One region of the Pseudomonas sp. TE24901 genome, then DNA from elsewhere that is predicted to be linked to it. Evidence: predicted binding sites of a transcription regulator. Region 1 holds the regulator's gene; each other region holds the start of a gene.
What was found. Region 1 encodes sigma-54, which starts transcription at its own class of promoters, with help from an activator protein. Its sites were predicted from a motif close to ANTGGCATNNANNTTGCTNT; they were not measured.
Positions count from the first base shown of each region.

Region 2: a site for sigma-54 is predicted at 3,387-3,406, ahead of ACVWVP_RS16430 (circularly permuted type 2 ATP-grasp protein). Genes of this name have one in related genera too.
Region 3: a site for sigma-54 is predicted at 3,536-3,555, ahead of ACVWVP_RS16100 (CmpA/NrtA family ABC transporter substrate-binding protein). Genes of this name have one in related genera too.
Region 4: a site for sigma-54 is predicted at 2,966-2,985, ahead of ACVWVP_RS12560 (circularly permuted type 2 ATP-grasp protein). Genes of this name have one in related genera too.

Region 1 covers NZ_JBSSAF010000002.1:223,069-228,186, forward strand. The annotation lists gene rapZ (RNase adapter RapZ) at 1-260, opposite strand, end outside; gene ptsN (PTS IIA-like nitrogen regulatory protein PtsN) at 263-727, opposite strand; gene hpf (ribosome hibernation-promoting factor, HPF/YfiA family) at 738-1,043, opposite strand; gene ACVWVP_RS04725 (RNA polymerase factor sigma-54) at 1,119-2,612, opposite strand; gene lptB (LPS export ABC transporter ATP-binding protein) at 2,797-3,522, opposite strand; gene lptA (lipopolysaccharide transport periplasmic protein LptA) at 3,522-4,055, opposite strand; gene lptC (LPS export ABC transporter periplasmic protein LptC) at 4,042-4,614, opposite strand; gene ACVWVP_RS04745 (KdsC family phosphatase) at 4,623-5,118, opposite strand, start outside.
Region 2 covers NZ_JBSSAF010000007.1:267,496-272,613, forward strand. The annotation lists gene ACVWVP_RS16415 (c-type cytochrome) at 1-36, shown strand, start outside; gene ACVWVP_RS16420 (transglutaminase family protein) at 190-993, opposite strand; gene ACVWVP_RS16425 (alpha-E domain-containing protein) at 990-1,940, opposite strand; gene ACVWVP_RS16430 (circularly permuted type 2 ATP-grasp protein) at 1,945-3,354, opposite strand; gene ACVWVP_RS16435 (ribonuclease E inhibitor RraB) at 3,827-4,168, opposite strand; gene ACVWVP_RS16440 (hypothetical protein) at 4,383-4,619, opposite strand; gene ACVWVP_RS16445 (START domain-containing protein) at 4,723-5,118, opposite strand, start outside.
Region 3 covers NZ_JBSSAF010000007.1:192,460-197,577, forward strand. The annotation lists gene rmf (ribosome modulation factor) at 23-238, shown strand; gene ACVWVP_RS16080 (quinone-dependent dihydroorotate dehydrogenase) at 502-1,521, opposite strand; gene ACVWVP_RS16085 (transglycosylase SLT domain-containing protein) at 1,607-2,068, opposite strand; gene ACVWVP_RS16090 (winged helix-turn-helix domain-containing protein) at 2,061-2,429, opposite strand; gene ACVWVP_RS16095 (secretin N-terminal domain-containing protein) at 2,625-3,383, opposite strand; gene ACVWVP_RS16100 (CmpA/NrtA family ABC transporter substrate-binding protein) at 3,683-4,909, shown strand; gene ACVWVP_RS16105 (ANTAR domain-containing response regulator) at 4,923-5,118, shown strand, end outside.
Region 4 covers NZ_JBSSAF010000005.1:322,214-327,331, reverse strand. The annotation lists gene ACVWVP_RS12570 (nuclear transport factor 2 family protein) at 1-321, opposite strand, end outside; gene ACVWVP_RS12565 (alpha-E domain-containing protein) at 430-1,380, opposite strand; gene ACVWVP_RS12560 (circularly permuted type 2 ATP-grasp protein) at 1,384-2,793, opposite strand; gene ACVWVP_RS12555 (hypothetical protein) at 3,199-3,744, shown strand; gene ACVWVP_RS12550 (hypothetical protein) at 3,815-3,991, shown strand; gene ACVWVP_RS12545 (hypothetical protein) at 4,002-4,169, shown strand; gene ACVWVP_RS12540 (glycosyltransferase) at 4,115-5,118, opposite strand, start outside.

The DNA.
Region 1 (5,118 bases):
ACATCACAATGAATATGCTTGGCCCTGACCTCCTCGAGCAGTTGCGGAAAACGCTCAAGGTGGCTGGGCAGGTTGCGGGCATCAATCGAAACGGCAACCAGGGGCTGGGCCAGCTCGGTGTGGATCAGTGCGCGTTCCGCCAGCTCCGGCAGCAGGCCGGCCGGCAGGTTGTCGATGCAATAAAAGCCGTTGTCCTCAAGGACATTGAGGGCAGTGCTTTTACCCGAGCCGGAGCGGCCGCTGACGATGATCAAACGCATGATTACTGCCCGTTCTGTTCATCCAGGACAACCTGATAAAGCGCCTCATTGCTGCTGGCGCCGCGCAGTTTGTCGCGTACGTCCTTGCGGTCAAGCATGCTGGCGATCTGCCGAAGCAGTTCCAGGTGCGCATCGGTGGCGGCTTGCGGGACCAGCAGGACAAACAGCAGGTCGACCGGGGCGCCGTCGATGGCGTCGAAATCGATGGGAGCTTCAAGGTGCAGCAGGGCACTGACAGGTGTTTCGCAACCCTTGAGACGGCAGTGGGGGATGGCGATGCCGTTGCCAAAACCGGTGGAGCCGAGTTTTTCACGGGCAATCAGCGCGTCGAAGACATCTTGCATCTCCAGATCCGGCACTTCGCGCGCGATCAGGTTGGCAATTTGTTCGAGGGCTTTTTTCTTGCTGCCGCCCGGCACGTTCACGAGTGAACGGCCGGGGGTCAGGATGGTTTCAAGTCGGATCATGGGGGGAGAGTTAACGACCTGTACCTTGCATCAGGTGCAGATTCTTTTCCTTATGCTTTATGAGTTGGCGGTCCAGCTTGTCGTAGAGCGAGTCGATCGCCGCGTACATGTCTTCATGCTCCGCATTGGCGACGAGCTTTGCATTCGGTACGTGCAGGGTGGCCTCGATTTTCTGCTTGAGCTTATCGACCTCCATGATGACCTGCACGTTGGTGATCTTGTCAAAATGCCCTGCCAGCTTGTTCAGCTTGCTTTCGGTGTATTCACGCAGGGGTTTGGTGACTTCCAGCTGGTGTCCACTGATGTTGACTTGCATACAGCTTCTCCTTCGTTGCCAGTGCATAAAGCGGCAGGCCGGGGTGCCTGCCACTGGAACGCTGTGGCCCGCCCGTCACATCAAACGCTTACGCTCGCTGGAAGGCGCGATCCCGAGGGACTCGCGGTACTTGGCGACGGTTCGACGGGCGACCTGAATGCCTTGTGCCTCCAGTAAACCAGCGATCTTACTGTCACTCAATGGCTTTTTCTGATTTTCAGCGGCAACCAGTTTTTTGATGATCGCGCGGATCGCCGTGGACGAGCATTCGCCGCCTTCGGAGGTGCTGACGTGGCTGGAGAAAAAGTATTTCAGTTCATAAATACCCCGTGGGGTATGCATGAATTTCTGCGTGGTCACCCGGGAGATCGTCGATTCATGCATACCCACTGCTTCGGCGATGTCATGCAGCACCAGCGGCTTCATCGCCTCGTCGCCGTATTCCAGGAAGCCGCGCTGGTGCTCGACGATCTGGGTGGCGACTTTCATCAGGGTTTCGTTGCGGCTTTGCAGGCTCTTGATGAACCAGCGCGCTTCCTGCAACTGGTTGCGCATGAAGGTGTTGTCGGCGCTGGTGTCGGCACGACGTACAAAACCGGCGTACTGCGGGTTGACGCGCAAGCGTGGTACCGACTCCTGGTTAAGCTCCACCAGCCAGCGCTCGTTGTCCTTGCGTACGATCACGTCAGGGACGACGTATTCAGCTTCGCTGGACTCGATCTGCGAACCGGGGCGTGGGTTGAGGCTCTGGACCAGCTCGATGACCTGGCGCAGGTCGTCTTCCTTGAGCTTCATGCGGCGCATGAGCTGGCTGTAGTCGCGGCTGCCCAGCAGGTCGATGTAGTCATTGACCAGGCGCTGGGCCTCGGCAAGCCAAGGCGTCTTGGCCGGAAGTTGGCGCAATTGCAGCAGCAGGCACTCGCTGAGGGTGCGGGCGCCAATGCCGGCCGGTTCGAATTGCTGGATTCGGTGCAGGACGGCTTCGATCTCGTCCAGCTCAATGTCCAGTTCCGGGTCGAATGCCTCAAGGATTTCCTCAAGGGTTTCGTCCAGGTAGCCCTGGTTATTGATGCAGTCGATCAGGGTGACGGCGATCAGGCGATCGGTGTCGGACATCGGTGCCAGGTTCAGTTGCCACAGCAGATGGCTCTGCAGGCTCTCGCCGGCTGACGTGCGGGTGGTGAAGTCCCACTCGTCATCGTCATTGCTTGGCAGGCTGCTGGCACTGGTCTGGTAGACGTCTTCCCAGGCCGTGTCCACGGGAAGCTCGTTGGGAATGCGTTCGTTCCATTCGCCGTCCTCCAGGTTGTCCACCGTCGGGGCGGTTTCCTGATAGGAGGGTTCCTGCACGTCGGAATTGGGTTTTTGCTCGATGTTGTCAGCCAGCGGGTCTGCATTGTCGAAGTCGTCGCCTTCTTCCTGGCGTTCGAGCATCGGATTGGACTCCAGGGCCTCCTGGATTTCCTGTTGCAGGTCCAGGGTCGACAATTGGAGCAGGCGGATGGCCTGTTGCAGCTGCGGTGTCATCGTCAGCTGCTGGCCCATTCTCAGGACTAGCGATGGTTTCATGGCAGGGGCTTAACACCTTATTCGCCGGCGCAATGCGCCATCCACGACAGGGCGCGTGAGCGCCAAACATAAGCAAATTATATGCCTGATATCGGGGGCTTTGCCTAGAGCGCGGTAACAATAAAAAAACTGAGGTTTTTATTGACTCCCGCGCGCGCTGGCGTTCGGCCTGACACCGCGACGCTTACAGGCGGAACTCGTGGCCCAGGTACACTTCCTTGACCAGTTCGTTGGCCAGGATGGTGGCGGAGTCGCCTTCGGCGATCAATTGGCCATCGTTGACGATATAAGCGGTTTCACAGATATCGAGGGTCTCGCGAACGTTGTGGTCAGTGATCAGTACGCCGATCCCCTTGGCCTTGAGGTGGTGGATGATCTGTTTGATATCGCCCACCGAAATCGGGTCGACGCCGGCGAACGGTTCGTCCAGCAGGATGAACTTCGGCGCGGTGGCCAATGCGCGGGCGATTTCCACACGGCGACGCTCGCCACCGGACAGGCTCATGCCCAGGTTGTCGCGGATGTGGTTGATATGGAATTCCTGCAGCAGGCTTTCCAGCTCCTTACGGCGGCCGTCACGGTCGAGTTCCTTACGGGTCTCCAGGATCGCCATGATGTTGTCCGAAACCGACAGTTTGCGGAAGATCGACGCTTCCTGGGGAAGATAGCCGATACCGGCGCGAGCACGACCGTGCATCGGCTGGTGGCTGACATCCAGGTCGTCGATCAGTACGCGACCCTGATCTGCCTGGACCAGGCCGACGATCATGTAGAAACAGGTGGTCTTGCCGGCACCGTTGGGGCCGAGCAGGCCGACGATCTGGCCGCTGTCGATCGACAGGCTGACGTCGCGCACGACCTGACGGCTTTTGTAGGCCTTGGCCAGATGCTGGGCTTTCAGGGTTGCCATTACTCGGCCTTCTTCTTCGGCTGGATAACCATGTCGATACGCGGACGAGGTGCGGTGACCTTGTTGCCATTGGCGCGACCGGCGTTGGCGACCTGTTTCACGGTGTCATAGGTGATTTTTTCACCTTCCGTGGTGTTGCCGTCGGTGCTGACGACCTTGGCCTGGTCAATCAGGACAATGCGGTTCTGCTGGGCGTGATACTGAATGGTCTTGCCATAGCCCTTCATCGGGGCGGTGTCGGCAGGTGCCTGCTTCTGTTCGAAATAGGCCAGGTTGCCCACCGAGGTCACGACGTCGATGTCGCCGCTCTTGGTGCGGGTCAGTGTCACCGTGTTGCCAGTGATCTTCATCGAGCCCTGGGTAATGATCACGCCACCGGTGTAGGTCGCGACGCCTTGCTTGTCATCCAGCTGCGCATCGTCAGCCTGGATGTGGATCGGTTGCTGGCTATCGTTCGGCAGAGCCCAGGCGCTCACGCTTCCCAGTGCTGCGCCCAGACCGAGCAAAATAGGGAGAGTTTTAACGAGCCTCATACTGTCCTCTTACGTTCGATAGCAGGTGTATCCTGCTTTCTTTCAAATACGCTTTCATTCCCTTGCCAGTCGATACACCGCCAGCGCCGTCGATTCTAACGTCTTGCTCGGTCTGCGCATATTGCTTCTGCGGGAATACGGTCATGCGACTGGTGGTGATCACGGTGTCGCGGTTCTTGTCGTCAGTGCGCGCAACGCGTACCGAGTCGATCAGTTCTACTTGGGTGCCGTCCGGGTTGACCTCGCCACGCTTGCTGGTGACGTGCCACGGAAACTCGGTGCCGCGATAGATGTTCATGTCGGGATTGGTCAGCAAGGTCACTTCAGTAGCCTTCAAGTGCTCGACCTTGTCCGACGTCATTTCGTACTGCACCTTGCCGTCGGGCAGGAACTGCACGCTTTTGGCGTTGATGGCGTAATAGTCGATGGCCCCGTCGTCAACCTGCGCTACAGGCTTGTCGAGGAAGCGCTCCGGGCTGATATTCCAGTAGCCCACCGCGAGGAACAGCGCGGCGATGACCCCGAATAGCAGGAAGTTGCGAATCTTTTTGCTCAGCATAAAACGCTCTATAAGTAGGCGGCGTGGGCCGCTTCAAGGCTGCCCTGGGCGCGCAGGATCAATTCGCAGAACTCACGCGCGGCACCTTCGCCGCCACGGGCCGTGGTGATGCCATGGGCGTGTTCACGAACAAATGCCGCCGCGTTGGCGACAGCCATGCCCAGGCCTACCCGGCGAATGACCGGCAGGTCGGGCAGGTCGTCACCGAGGTAGGCGACCTGCTCATAGCTTAGGTTGAGTTGGCCAAGAAGCTCGTCCAGAACCACCAGTTTATCCTCACGGCCCTGATACAGGTGAGGAATCCCCAGGTTTTGTGCACGACGTTCCACAACCGGGGTCTTGCGACCGCTGATAATGGCCGTTTGCACACCTGCCGCCATCAGCATCTTGATGCCCTGGCCGTCGAGGGTATTGAACGTCTTGAATTCGCTGCCGTCTTCGAGAAAGTACAGGCGGCCATCGGTCAGCACGCCGTCGACGTCGAAAATCGCCAGCTTGATGTTC
Region 2 (5,118 bases), on a different contig from region 1:
TTGAAGCACATGGCCGGTCGCAAACAGCAACCCTGAGCCCAAACACATATCAATTGTGGGCGCTGGCTTGTGTGGGAGCCTGCTTGCCTGCGATGGCATCACCTCGGTGCATCTGTTGTACCGAGGTGTCAGCATCGCGGGCAAGCCCGGCTCCCACACAAGCCAGCTTCCACATTAGATCTACGTCGCCTATTGCTGCTGGACTGAAATGACGGGCGTCGGTGCCACAAACACTTTGGCATGCATCTGTTCATGCCCGCCGCCACGGCGCATGCCGCGTACCGGGCAGGCGTCGAGGTAGTCCAGGCCCACGGCCAGCTTCAAATGCCGCTCCGGGCGGGCCAGTTGGTTGGTCACGTCAAAACTGTACCAGGCGTCATCCAGCCAGGCTTCGGCCCAGGCGTGGCTGGCCAGGTGCGCGCTGTCTTCGCTGTACAGATACCCCGACACATACCGCGCCGGAATCCCCAGGCTGCGCGCGCAGGCCAGGAATGCATGGGCGTGGTCCTGGCACACCCCTGCCCCGCCAGCAAAGGCCTGGGCGGCGCTGGTGTCGACTTCAGTGGCGCCCGGCGTGTAGACCATCGCCTGGTTGAGCCCGTGCATCAGGTCGATCAGCGCCGTGCGGTCGCGGCGCTGATGGCAGTGCTGCTCGGCAAACCGGCGCAACGCGTCATCGGGTTCGGTCAGGCGTGTGCTGCGCAGGAACGGGAAGGCTGATTGGCTCTCGTGTTCAGCCTCGCGCAACTCGTCGATGTCGACCTGGCCCCGGGCGCCGATGATGATGGCTTCGTGGGGCTCATCCAGGGTCAGCACATGCAGGATATTGCCGAACGGGTCCACCTGCGCGCGCACCGGGCGGGGCAGGTCAAGTTGCCAACTGAGCACGTGCTGGCGCTCGCTGTCGTGGGGCGTGAGGCGCAGGTACTGGATGCTTGCACGCACCTGGTCCTCGTAGTGGTAGGTGGTTTCGTGACTGATGGAGAGTCTCATGCGGCCTCCAGGTAGGAACTGTAGATGGCGTCGCCCAACTGGCGCACCAAAGGAATAAAGTCGGTCAGCCAGGCGTGCAGGCCTTCCTCGAGGATTTCGTCGATGGCTGTGAAGCGCAGGCGCGCGTCCATCTCGGCCGCCAGGCGTTGGGCCGGCCGACCGTTGAGGCCGGGCAGGCTGGCGAGGATCTGGTCGATCTCCTCACTGCAGGCACGCAGCGAACGCGGCACATCGGCGCGCAACAGCAACAACTCAGCGACTTGTCGAGCGCCAGGGGCATCACGGTAGATCTCGGTGTACGCCTCGAACGACGACAACGCCCGCAACAATGCACTCCACTGGTAGTAGGCGTGGGCCGTGCCGTCAGTGACGGCGGCGGCCTGATCGCCAGCCATTTCGTAGCGCGCATCCAGTAGACGCAAGGTGTTGTCGGCTCGTTCAATAAAGGTGCCCAGGCGAATGAAACGGAAGGCATCGTTACGCATGATGGTGCCGTAGGTGGCACCGCGAAACAGGTGGGAGCGCTCCTTGACCCACTCACAGAAGCGGCTCATGCCGTAGCGGCTGAGGCCCTGCTGGGCGATATCGCGAATATCCAGCCAGGTGGCGTTGATGTTTTCCCACATGTCGGCGGTGATTCGCCCACGCACCGCATGGGCGCTGGCCCGCGCAGCACCGAGGCAGCTGTAGATGCTGGCGGGGTTGGCCGCATCCAGCGCAAAAAAGTGCAGCAGGTGTTCGGCATGCAGTTCGCCATGGCGTTCGCGGTAATCCTCCAGCGTGCCGGTGATCAGCAAGGGCATGGCCAGTTCGTGCAGGCCGTCGCCATGCCCGTCCTGCGGCATCAACGACAGCGAATAGCTGACATCGAGCATGCGCGCGAGGTTTTCCGCACGCTCCAGGTACCGCGACATCCAGTACAGGTCGGAGGCAGTTCTACTCAACATGGCATCAGTCCTCCACCACCCAGGTGTCTTTGGTGCCGCCGCCCTGGGACGAGTTGACCACCAGCGAGCCTTCGCGCAGGGCCACGCGGGTCAGGCCGCCCGGCACCACGCGGGTTTCCTTGCCGGACAATACGAACGGGCGCAGGTCGATGTGGCGTGGCGCGATGCCGTTCTCGACAAAGGTCGGGCACGTGGACAAGCACAAGGTGGGCTGGGCGATATAGGCGTGGGGCTTGGCCTTGATGCGTGCACGAAAGGCTTCGATCTCCGCCGCCGTGGACGCTGGACCCACCAGCATGCCGTAGCCACCGGAGCCCTGGGTTTCTTTCACCACCAGGTTCGGCAGGTTGGCCAGCACATGGGACAGTTCGTCAGGCTTGCGGCATTGGAAGGTAGGAACGTTCTTCAGGATCGGCTCTTCGTCCAGGTAAAACCGGATCATCTCGGTGACGAAGGGGTACACCGACTTGTCATCCGCCACCCCGGTGCCAATGGCATTGGCCAGCACCACGTTGCCCGAGCGATACGCGGCGAGCAGGCCGGGCACGCCCAGCATCGACTCCGGGTTGAAGGCCAGCGGGTCGAGGAACGCGTCGTCAAGGCGACGGTAAATCACGTCCACGGCCTTGGGGCCGTCGGTGGTGCGCATGAACACGCGGTCATCGCGCACGAACAGGTCGGCGCCTTCCACCAGCTCCACGCCCATCTCCCGGGCAAGGAAGGCATGCTCGAAGAACGCGCTGTTGAAGCGGCCCGGGGTCAGCACCACCACGCTGGGGTTGTCCAAAGGGCTTGAGCTTTTCAGGGTGTCGAGCAGCAGGTTGGGGTAGTGGTCGATGGGCGCGATGCGCTGGGCAGCGAACAGCTCGGGGAACAGGCGCATCATCATCTTGCGGTCTTCGAGCATGTAGCTGACGCCGCTGGGGGTGCGCAGGTTGTCTTCCAGCACGTAGTAGGTGCCGTCGCCATCACGTACGAGATCGACCCCGGAAATGTGGGAATACAGATCGCGGTGAAGGTCCAGGCCCTGCATGGCCAGCTGGTATTGCTCGTTGGCCAGCACCTGTTCGGCGGGGATGATCCCGGCCTTGATGATGCGTTGTTCGTGATACAGGTCGGCAAGAAACATGTTCAGCGCCTTGACCCGTTGGATGCAGCCCCGCTCGACAACCCGCCATTCACTGGCCGGAATACTGCGTGGGATGGTGTCGAAGGGAATCAGGCGCTCGGTGCCCTGCTCGTCCCCATAGAGCGTGAAGGTGATTCCGGCGCGGTGAAACAGCAAATCGGCTTCGCGCCGGCGCTGGGCCAGCAGTTCAGCCGGGGTTTCGGCCAACCATCGGGCGAACTCGCGGTAATGGGGGCGAACCTGCCCTGCCCCATCGTACATTTCGTCGTAATAAGTGCGGATCATGCCGTACTCCTTGTCACCCGGACGCAAGAACCATCGCAAGGCCCGTGCCAGCGGCATAAACACTTGAAAATCAGTGAGTTGAATTCATACGAGGCCCGTGTCGCACCGTCCTGGTGCGCAGAATGCCCGACGCCAGGCCGCACGCTTCATCGCAATGCGGGCTTTGGCTATCAACAGCATAGCCAGAGTTGATTTCACTGCCCGGCCAACCCTGCGGATAATCACCACCATCTGCTGAACAGGACTCGTCCTACAGCTTCAACCCATGCGCAATCGGTAACGTGGTGTTTCGTGTACCCACCGGCTCCTCCGGTCTTCCCTTTAGGCCACCCTTCTTAGGGTGGCTTTTTTTTCGCCTCGAAAAATCGCCATCGCCGGCAAGCCGAGCTCCTACAGGGGTGGTGGTGACGGCACTGCACAAACAAAAACGGCCGACCCGAAGGTCAGCCGATACGCTGTGTTTCTCATACTGCTACATGGGTAACCCACGCACCTCCTGCTTGACGCCCCAGCCTTCGATGATCCCGCCCAGCGGCTCGACCACCGCCTCAAAGTCTTGCTCGAAGTCTCCTATGCCGTCGTAGGTCGCGAACATGATTTTGCTCAGTTCCAGGTACCAGGCGCCGTCGTCGCGCGCACTGACCTGGGCATTCAGGGATTCCCCGCGAAACCGACCCGCCGCCCTGCGCGCCCGTTCCTCATCCGGAAAAATGGCGTAGAACTCGATGGGGTGGAAACGTGAGAAGTCGAAGCCGCCTTCTTTCATGCGGCGCAGAACGTTGGTGCTGATGTCTTCTTGATAGGCTGTGCTCATGAAAAGTGCTCCTCAAATTGATGGATAGACTTTCCGTGCTTCCCGAAGCCCGCGCCCTACTGGCGCGGGTGCTACGGCAAATAACAACACCGAGGGAAAACAAGCATGTAGCTGACAAGACCAGACCTTAGCGAATCATTCGCTGATCTCGATTGCAGAGTAGCGCGAAGCTATCACCTCCACCAGAGGCGCTTTAATGGCAGTCAGGGAATGTTCAGGCGGCAGGCGAGATGTCGAGGATCTGGATACTGTTCTGGTCTTTGAGGATCTTGACCGTCGGCTCGGGCTTGCGGCCTTCCAGGTCATTGAGGTCAAGCTCGGCCGCAACGGGCACCAGCTTGTTGCGAATCATGTGCGCAGCGTCTTCGAGGCTGGGCTTTTGTTCGCAGGTGAACTGCTCCACAGCCTTTACGCCGTGGTCATCAACGAAGGTAATTTGCCACGTTTGCATCGGTGCCTCCTCGATAAAGCCCGCGTGTGGGCTCACATCTATCTGGACCTTGGGGGTTCGCCAAACGTTCCACCCAAGGCCGGAGGCACCGGACCGGTAGCGCTTACTTCTCGGCGCGTTCCTTGAGGGCTTTCAAGGTGTTGAACGGCGCGTCCACCACGAACTTGTTGGCCAGCCACGACGGCACGCTGCCGCCTGGCTCGGTGTGCACCTGGTAAGTGACTTCAGTCTGGTTGTCGCCTTTGGGTACCAGCTTCCAGTAGCCGTCCACCTGGGCCACACGCACGTAGCCTTTGACTTCAGGCTGGTAGGTCGGCACCTCCAGCAGCTTGCGAGTCACGGTGCCATCAGCCGCTTTGCTGGTGGTGATCTCCAGGATGGAATCGCGGTCGGTCACCGGGAACGGTGCCTTGAACTGGGTGTAGGTCCAGCTCTTGTCACCTTCGGTCTTCAGCAGTTTCTGCGATTTGCACTCGTGGATCCAGGTGCAAGCGCCGAC
Region 3 (5,118 bases), on a different contig from region 1:
CAACAAGTGAGGGAAACACCCTATGAGAAGACTTAAGCGTGATCCGTTGGAAAGAGCATTTTTACGCGGATATCAATATGGCGTTCATGGAAAATCCCGTGAGCTTTGCCCATTTACTCTACCGTCGGTACGCCAAGCCTGGATCAACGGCTGGCGAGAAGGACGCGGCGACAACTGGGACGGTATGACTGGCACTGCGGGCATCCACAGACTCAACGAACTTCACGCCGTCGGCTAATCAGGGCACTTAATTCCGACACACCACCTTTGGATTTGTAACGACTTACCATGCACGCCCCATCCGGGCGGCGGGCTTCGGCCCAGGGGGCTCCTTTATGGAGCCCTTTTTATTGGCTGGGAAAAACTACCCGACGTACTCGGACTCACTGTGGGAGCGGGCTTGCTCGCGAAGGCGTTCTTTCAGTCGAAACTTGTTTCACTGACCCACCGCTTTCGCGAGCAAGCCCGCTCCCACACAAGCCTGCTCCTGCAATAGAAGCATCAGCGCAGTGCAGCGATCGCATCCACCGACTGGCGAATCAGTTCCGGGCCCTTGTAGATAAAGCCCGAGTACAACTGCACCAGGCTGGCACCGGCCGCGATTTTCTCGGCCGCATGCTTGCCTTCGGTGATGCCACCCACGGCGATGATCGGCAGGCGCCCCGCCAACTCGGCGGCCAGTACCTTGACGATATGAGTGCTCTTGTCACGCACCGGCGCGCCCGACAGACCGCCCGCCTCGTCACCATGGGCCAGCCCTTCGACACCGACACGGCTGAGGGTGGTGTTGGTCGCAATCACAGCGTCCATGCCCGAATCCACCAGGGCCTGGGCCACCAGTACGGTTTCTTCATCGCTCATGTCCGGGGCAATCTTGATGGCCAGCGGCACGCGCTTGCCGTGGCGCATGGCCAGGTCTTCCTGGCGCTGACGCAGGGCCTCGAGCAATTGCTTGAGGGAATCGCCGAACTGCAGGCTGCGCAGGCCCGGGGTATTGGGCGAACTGACGTTGACGGTGACGTAGCTGGCGTGGGCGTAGACCTTGTCCAGGCAGATCAGGTAGTCATCCACCGCACGTTCAACCGGGGTGTCGAAGTTCTTGCCGATATTGATCCCGAGAATCCCCGTGTACTTCGCCGCCTGCACCCGTGACAGCAGGTGATCAACCCCCAGGTTGTTGAAGCCCATGCGGTTGATGATCGCCTCGGCTTCCGGCAGGCGGAAGATGCGTGGCTTGGGGTTGCCCGGTTGTGGCCGTGGGGTCACGGTGCCGATTTCGACAAAACCGAAACCCAGCTGTGCGAAGCCATCGATGGCCGCGCCGTTCTTGTCCAGGCCGGCAGCCAGGCCGACCGGGTTGGGGAAGTCCAGCCCCATCACCGACACCGGCATTTTCGCCGGCGCCTTGCATACCAGGCCATTGAGCCCCAGTCGGCCACCGGCACCGATCAGGTCCAGGGACAGATCGTGGGAGGTTTCCGGAGAGAGTTTGAACAACAGCTGGCGGGCCAGGGTATACATGGGCGGGCTAGACTCGGATGGCGGTAAAGGTGGCGGCGATTATAGCCGGGGTCACGGCGCGCGCGCGAGGCATGCCGTCCAATCGTCAATAGCGCCGCGCTACCAGCGCCTCATAGCGCGCCCAGATCTTTTCGGCGTAGCGCATGCGCAAGGCTTCACGCTGCGGGCCCGGGCCCGGCCCCACATTGTAGGAGCCCACTGCCGTCCAGTTGTAACCGAAACGCCGGACGAATTCGGCAAGGATCGACGCGCCTACCTCCACCGAAAGGCAAGGCTCGTTCAATAGCCGCTCTTCGGTAATGCCTTGCTTGAGCAGGCGCGGCAAATGAATGCTGTTGATCTGCATCAAGCCGATATCTCGCGTGCCGTTGCGGTTGTCGTAGTTGACCGCTTGCGTGCGATAACCCGACTCCACGGCAGCGATGGCCTGCAGCAACTCAGGCTCAAGGTCATAGCGGCTGGCAGCTTCGTCCCAGCAGTCGGCCAACGCCGTGTTGCTGCCCATCCACAGAGCCAGCAGCAGGCTCCTGCTCCACGCACTAGCCATTTCGGGCCTGCCCGCACACCGAACATACCCTCGGTTCTTCGGCCTGCACCGCGCAAGTAAAACGGTACCCCCGGCCATAGATCGTCTTGATAAACCCCTTGTCGGCCTTCAGGTGCTTGCGCAACGCGTAGATGCACCGCGTCAGCGACTCCTCGGCCACCTCACCCCGGGGCCATGCCTGTTCCAGCAAGCGATCCTTGGTCATCAGCGCCCCACCGGAAGCCAGCAGCAAGCGCAGTACCTGGCCCTCCTTGGGCGGCAATTGAATGTCCGCGCCCTCCCCCGTCAACCGGCCATCGCCGTGCAAGGTCCAGCGATCAAAAACCAGGGCCGTCGCCAACCCATCACTTGCGACGGCCATGCACACCTCTGTATCCGACGTTCGACATTGAAATCACTATTTCCTGCACCGGTTGCCCAATCAACGCCACGACTATAAAAACCTGTTCTGCAACGTACGGCAGGACAAAGCCCATAGACCCGACGACTTCCGGAAGTACCCGGTAAGACAATTCGCTACCCATGCCAAGGTTCACCACTGGTTTCGCCCTTCAATTCATTGAGTGACGTCAGAGGGCGGTGCTTCATTCGTCTGTTGGGGCACGTCCAGTTCCGCCACCCATTGCTTGACCAGCCGCACCTGCGCAGGTGTGCCCCTGACCAGCAAACTGTTGGTGTCGGGGTAGGCAATGACCGCAAAGCCCTTGTCTGCCAGCAGGCTCTTCTGTTTACGCGCCAGCAGGGCCTCGATCATCGAAACCATCCCCGGTACCACAGGTTGATCTGCACCGGTGCCCGCCTGGCGGTCCGCTACAAAATGGTGAAGCACCTCCACCACGCCGAAGGCCTGCGCCTGCACGGGCGTCTTCACGGCCCGGCGGTCCATCAATTGCGCCATTTGCAGCACGCGGTCGACATAGCTCGGCGGCCCGGACACATAAAACATGCGCTGCCCGCCATCACGCAGAGGGAAGCGGGGCTCATCCAGCCCTGCCCCTTGCATGAGGCTGCGCAGCTTGCTGACGGAAATATGCCGGAGCACGACGGCCGAACTTCTGATCTCGGCAGCCTCGTAGAGGTAAAGCCTTTGCCGGTCGCGGTGCCAGATCAATCCCTCCTGCCGAGCCAACGCCTCCAGCACCTGTTCGGGGGCTGCAAAGTCGTATGTTCCACTGACACGCTTGCGCTCAACCCGTCGGCTGACCACCACCGCCACACCCAAGGGCCCCAACAGTGCATTGAAAAATGTGCCCAGGCTTTCCTCCTGCGCCTGGTACTCGTCACCCCAGGCCGCTGCACAGCTGAGCAGCAACACGACACACAACGCCCACCGGCATAGTCGGTGACAGGTCATCGTTGCGGCGGAGTCAGCGTGCAAGGTGAGGTTTCCTCAGCGGTCTGGCGTAGCGAAGCGGCCATACTGAAAGGCAAGCGGCGTTCAATCTTGATGAAAAGCTGACGGCATCGCGTGGCATGTGCCTTGCTACAGACATTGCATCAGGGCCCGCACCAGCGTCGGAGCAGGCCTACAGACAAAGGCGTCGTTACCCTTCAATGGCCCATAGCGCCATCCGAGGGAACGACGCTTTTTTTTCAGAGAAAAGGTAGGTGTTGATGAACGATTCAGTCGGCAACAGCCCGGTGAATAATCCGTTGGCCTGGGTCAACGGCAGTGACGCTCCGGAAAAGAGCAGCCTGGACCTGGGCTTCATGGCACTGACCGATTGCGCCTCACTGGTGGTTGCCGCCACCCAGGGTTTCGCCCAACCCTACGGGCTGACGCTGAACCTCAAGCGCCAGTCCTCCTGGGCTAACCTGCGCGACAAACTGGTCAGCGGTGAGCTGGATGCCGCCCACAGCCTGTATGGACTCATCTATGCCGTGCACCTGGGCATCGGCGGGGTGGCGCCCACCGAGATGGCGGTGCTGATGGGCCTCAACAGGAACGGCCAGAGCATCAACCTGTCCCACGGCCTGCAGCAGCAAGGCGTGACCACTCCCGAGGCACTGGATCGCCACGTGCACCAAAGCCGAACAAAACTGACCTTCGCCCAGACATTTCCCACGGGCACACACGCCATGTGGCTGTATTACTGGCTGGCGAGCCAAGGCATCCACCCCTTGCAGGACGTGGACAGTGTGGTGGTCCCGCCGCCGCAGATGGTTGCGCACCTGCAGGCTGGGCGCATCGACGGGTTTTGCGTCGGCGAGCCCTGGTGTGCCAGCGCAGTCAAGCAACATCAAGGTTTCACCCTGGCCACCACCCAGGCGATCTGGCCGGATCATCCGGAAAAGGTGCTCGGTTGCACCCAGGCGTTTGTCGAGCAATACCCCAACACGGCGCGGGTGCTGGTGATGGCCATTCTCGAAGCCAGCCGCTTTATTGAAGAAAGCCAGGAAAACCGTCGCTCTACCGCACAACTGCTCAGCGCCCGCGACTACCTGGATGCGCCACTCGACTGCATCGAACCCCGGCTGCTGGGCACCTATGACGATGGGCTGGGCAACCAGTGGCAAGACCCTCACGCGCTGCGCTTTTTTGCCGATGGCGAGGTCAACCTGCCCTACCTGTCGGACGGCATGTGGTTCATGACCCAGTTCCGCCGCTGGGGCCTGCTGCGCGAAGACCCGGACTACCTGGGCATCGCCCGCCAGGTCCAGCAGTTGGACCTGTACCGTCAGGCCGCCAGCGCCGTGGGTGTTTCAAGCAGCCCCCAGGACATGCGCAGCAGCCAATTGATCGACGGCAAGGTCTGGGACGGCAGCGACCCCGCCGCCTACGCGCGCAGCTTCCGCCTGCACGCCATGACCGACCACACCAGCCGCCAAGCCTTGCGCTGACAGGAGCACGGATATGTTGCGAATCCTGTTGATCAACGACACTCCGCGCAAGGTCGGTCGGCTTAGGGCCGCGCTGATTGAGGCCGGGTTCGAGGTCATCGATGAGTCGGGCCTGACCATCGACCTGCCGGCGCGCGTCGAAACGGTGCGACCGGACGTGATCCTGATCGATACCGAGTCACCCGGGCGCGATGTGATGGAGCAGGTGG
Region 4 (5,118 bases), on a different contig from region 1:
CCCTTGTTCGTTGAAACGGATCAGGTCGATGCCCTTGAGCTGCTTGTCGCCCACCCGTGCGCTGAACTCCAGCACCACGCTCAGGCCATCGCCGGTCGCCAGTTCACGGTGGTAGGTGAAGTCTTCGAACACCTTGATCACGGTGTTGAGGATCATCGACACCACGGGCGCGCCAGGGTAGGGCGTGTGGGCCATGGGCGAGCGAAACACCGCGTCGGCGGCCAGCAGCTCGGGCAGGGACTTGAGGTCACGGGCGGCCAGCATGGCGTGCCAACGTTGCAAGGTGAGGGCGGCAGCGGGGGTGAGGGTCAGTTCGGACATGCTCTGTACCTGTTCTTATGGTGGGAAGGCGTTGCACCTGCCCAACATAAGAGCGGTATCAAAGGAGGGTCAATCACCCGAATTGACAGTTAAGTGACCCAATTGCACTCACACCACTTCCAGGTAAGAGCTGTGAATGGCCCTGGCCAGTTCGCGCACGGTGTCGATAAAGTCGGTGAGGCGGCTGTGCAGGCCGTCTTCGAGGATTTCGTCGATCCCGGTGTAGCGCAGCCGTGCTTCGAACTCGGCGGCCAGGCGTTGGGCGGTGCGCCCGTAGCTGCCGGGCAAGTCGGCGAGGATGTGGCTCAACTCCTCGATGCAGGCGTGCAATGAGCGTGGCACGTCACTGCGCAGCAACAGCAACTCAGACACCGACCGTGCATTCAACGCATTCGGGTACAGCTCGGTGTAGGCCTCGAATGACGATAACGCCCGCAGCAGCGCGCTCCACTGGTAATACCCGCGTGCCGACAGGTCGCTGACCTCTTCCGATTCTTCGCCAAACATCTCGTAGCGCGCATCGAGCAGGCGCAGGGTGTTGTCCGCTCGCTCGACAAAGGTGCCCAGGCGAATGAAGCGATAGGCGTCATTGCGCATGATGGTGCCGGAGGTGGCGCCGCGAAACAGGTGCGAGCGCTGCTTGACCCAGTCACAGAAGTGGCTGATGCCATGCCGCGCCAGGCCGCCGGCGGCGATGCTGCGCATTTCCAGCCAGGTGGCGTTGAGGTTTTCCCACATGTCGGCGGTGATGCGCCCGCGTACCGCGTGGGCGTTGCCCCGGGCGGCGCGCAGGCAGTTGTAGATGCTGGCGGGGTTTTCTTCGTCGAGGGCGAAGAAGTGCAGCATGCGTTCGGCGTCCAGCTGCTTGTGGCGTTCCAGGTAACTGTCCAGGGTGCCGCTGCTGAGCAACGACATCGCCAGTTCATCCAGGCCATCGCTGCGCCCTGCCTGGGGCATCAGCGACAGCGAATAACTGACTTCGAGCATGCGTGCCAGGTTCTCGGCACGCTCCAGGTAACGGGACATCCAGTACAGATCTGCGGCGGTTCTACTCAACATGATTCAGCCCTCCACCACCCAGGTGTCCTTGGTTCCGCCGCCCTGCGACGAGTTGACGATCAACGAGCCTTCCTTCAGCGCCACGCGGGTCAGGCCGCCCGGCACCAGGCGGGTTTCCTTGCCCGACAGCACGAAGGGCCGCAGGTCGATATGCCGGGGGGCGATGCCGTTTTCGACAAAGGTGGGGCAGGTGGACAGGCTCAGGGTGGGCTGGGCGATATACGCGTGGGGGCGCGCCTTGATGCGCTGGCGGAAGTCCTCGATCTCGGCCGCCGTGGACGCCGGGCCCACCAGCATGCCGTAGCCACCGGAGCCCTGGGTTTCCTTGACCACCAGTTCCGGCAGGTGGGCCAGCACATGGGACAGTTCATCGGGTTTGCGGCACTGGAACGTCGGTACGTTTTGCAGCACCGGCTCTTCGTCCAGGTAGAAGCGGATCATTTCCGGCACATACGGATAGATCGATTTGTCGTCGGCCACGCCGGTGCCGATGGCATTGGCCAGCACCACATTGCCCGCGCAGTAGGCGGCGACCAGGCCGGGCACGCCGAGCATCGACTCCGGGTTGAACGCCAGCGGGTCGAGGAAGGCGTCGTCGATGCGCCGGTAGATCACGTCCACGGCCTTGGGGCCGTCGGTGGTGCGCATGAATACCTTGAGGTCTTGCACGAACAGGTCGGCGCCTTCCACCAGTTCCACGCCCATTTCCCGGGCGAGGAAGGCATGTTCGAAGAATGCGCTGTTGAAGCGCCCAGGCGTCAGCACCACCACGTTGGGGTTGTCCAGGCGGCTAGCGCTTTTCAGGGTCTTGAGCAGCAGGTTGGGGTAGTGGTCCACCGGCGCGATGCGTTGCTTGGCGAACACTTCGGGGAACAGGCGCATCATCATCTTGCGGTCTTCGAGCATGTAGCTCACGCCGCTGGGGGTGCGCAGGTTGTCTTCGAGCACGTAGTAGGTACCGTCGCCGTCGCGCACCAGGTCAACGCCCGAGATATGCGAGTAGATGTCGCGGTGCAGGTCCAGGCCCACCATGGCTTTCTGGTAACCCTCGTTGCCCAGCACCTGGTCAGCGGGAATGATCCCGGCCTTGATGATGCGCTGATCGTGGTAGATGTCGGCGAGGAACATGTTCAGTGCGTTGACGCGCTGGATGCAGCCACGTTCGATCACGGCCCATTCACTGGCGGGGATGCTGCGGGGGATGATGTCGAAGGGGATCAGGCGCTCGGTGTCTTGCTCGTCGCCATACAAGGTGAAGGTGATCCCGGCCCGATGGAACAGCAAATCGGCTTCGCGGCGCCTCTGGGCCAGCAGTTCCGGCGGCGTGTTGGCCAGCCAGCGGGAGAAATCCTGATAATGCGCGCGGCATACGCCTTGCGCGTCATTCATTTCGTCGAAGAAAGATCGAGCCATTCCAGTACCTTGTCAGTGCCCAGTGTTGCCGGGTGGCACTGCCGCTTTAAAAACCGCATTTTTTATGAGCCCGTGGCTGAGGGTGCCACTGGGCCTGGTCCTTACTTTCTTATGGGGTGGGCTCTGGGTCGGGGGGTAACGAATGCTCCTGTTTCCGGGCAGATGAATGGATAAAGCAATGCTTGTGCCGAAACCCTCAAAACACCCGACCTCTTTATAGTGAGCGGGCTTGTCCCGCGCTGGCGTGCGCAGCGCTCCCGTTTTATGGGGGGCGCTGCGCAGCCCGGCGCGAGCAAGCTCGCTCACTACAGTGCACTCCGTGCTCTCGATTGGTGCACGAACAAACTTGAACTTCGCCCGGGCCCGTTTCTTCTAAGGGAATTCGAACCTGTGTGGAGCATGGCCGTGCCCAGAATCATTTCGCCCCATACGCCGGAGGCGGCGCTGACCGATCACAGCGAACACAACGCCAAGATCTTCGGCTCGCCCAAGGATCGCCTGGATTTCTACCGCCGCGAGATCCAGTACGAAACCACCATCCTGGCCAACCGCACCGACGCCTACCTCACGGCGCAATCGTTCCTGGTCATCGCGTTCGTGTCCGGCATGGGCAACCTCAACCCGGAGTGGGGCAAGTTGTTCACCCTGGTGGTGCCGGTGTTCCTGGTGATGCTCGGCATTCTCAGCTCATTGAACGCCTGGCCGGGGATCCGCGCGGCGTACGAAATCATCGACCACTGGCATTACAAGCAAAGTGAGCTGCTGCGCAGCGAGCCAGTGATGGGCCTGGCCTACGATGATTCGCCGCTGTTCTGTGAGACCGAGTCGTCGCATAAGGGCTACCGCAAGTCGCTGCTGTTTTCCATGCGTGCGCCATGGCTGTTCATGGTGTTCTGGCTATTGCTGGGGGCCTACGCGTTCTACATCCAGGTAGACAACCCCGGTTCCTAGACAAATGGAACTTCGTCGCTGGGAACGTGACCTTAACTTTACGCAGGCAATAACGATGCAGAGGTAAACCATGAGCACACACAAACAACCCGCGACGGGCGCAGACGCCCCCAAAGACCCGGCGCTGAACGCAGACCCCAAGGCCAAAGACCCCAAGGCGCGGGAAAACGACTACAGTCCAGACTTCAAGCCCGAGCGCGAGCCCAAGCCTGAAACCGATGCCGATATCGATACCCAAGGGGGTTAGGGAGAAGGTCATGTCAAAAGAACGGGAAGACGCGCCGGAAGAAGAACTCAACGACCCCGGCAATGAAGACCCGGGGTCGTTGATGGATGACGCAGAGGTGCCGCTTAAGGACGGCAGCCTGGATCAGGAATCGATCCAGGAGTGTTCGGCGCCAATCCTGACGTTGAGTTTGTACTGAAGCGGGAAGTAGTGTTTCTTCAGTTTGTCCAGCTGCATGCCCAGGGTGTCAGGCGGGACAATACCGCTTCGGATATAGGATTGACGTATATCGTACTCGACATTGACTTTGGGTCCATGGGGCACCAGGCCGCCGTTGACTGCGTGGTATTCCCTGGTTTTGCCATCGAAACCAAGGTCATACATATCAGGTCGTTTCAGTTTCAGGTTGTCGTTGAACAGGGTCGGTCCAACCGTTTCAAAGACCTTGCGTTCATAGGCCTGGAATTCAGGGGTATATAGGACTTGGCCATTTGGGGCTCTGGTTATTGTCGGCCGGTTCGCCTGGAAGTACGGCTTGTTGGCAACGAAGCGCTGTTTCATCTCGGTGATCAGGTCGGTAATGACTGGATTGCCTGCGTGCGTGCCGAAATTACTGGTGTTATAGAACAGTTTGTAGCCTGTCAGGTTCTGGCCCACCGGCTGGTTGAGCAGTACATCATTGGCGCCCGCATTCACTGCATCCGCCCCGACCTTTGTCTGGATGACATCATCCGTATCGAGATAGAACCCCCCGTATTTATTGGCGATGGGATACCGCGCAACGTCGGAGGCAGCGGCCAGGTTCTTGCCTTGCCCTGCTCGGAAATAGTCGTACATGCCGCCGGTTTTCAACTGCTTGAATACGCCATCCTCGTGAAGGTTTTTCACCTGGATACCTGGAACCCTGCTTTCCAGTTTCTGTTTTATCTGCTGGAAAATGGCTGGGCTGTCCGCGTCCACGTGCAGGATGGAGGTATAGCCAGGGGCTTTGTTTGCGTTGTTGACCAGGTTATCCATCAGCTTGGGAGGGATTTCCTGGCCGGCCCAGAAGTAGTGAAGGTTCTTGGGGACTGGTTTCACCGCCTTTAGCAGGCTTATGGCTGCCGAAGGCGTGACGTCAACAAACTTATAGTGATGTGTCTGGGCTT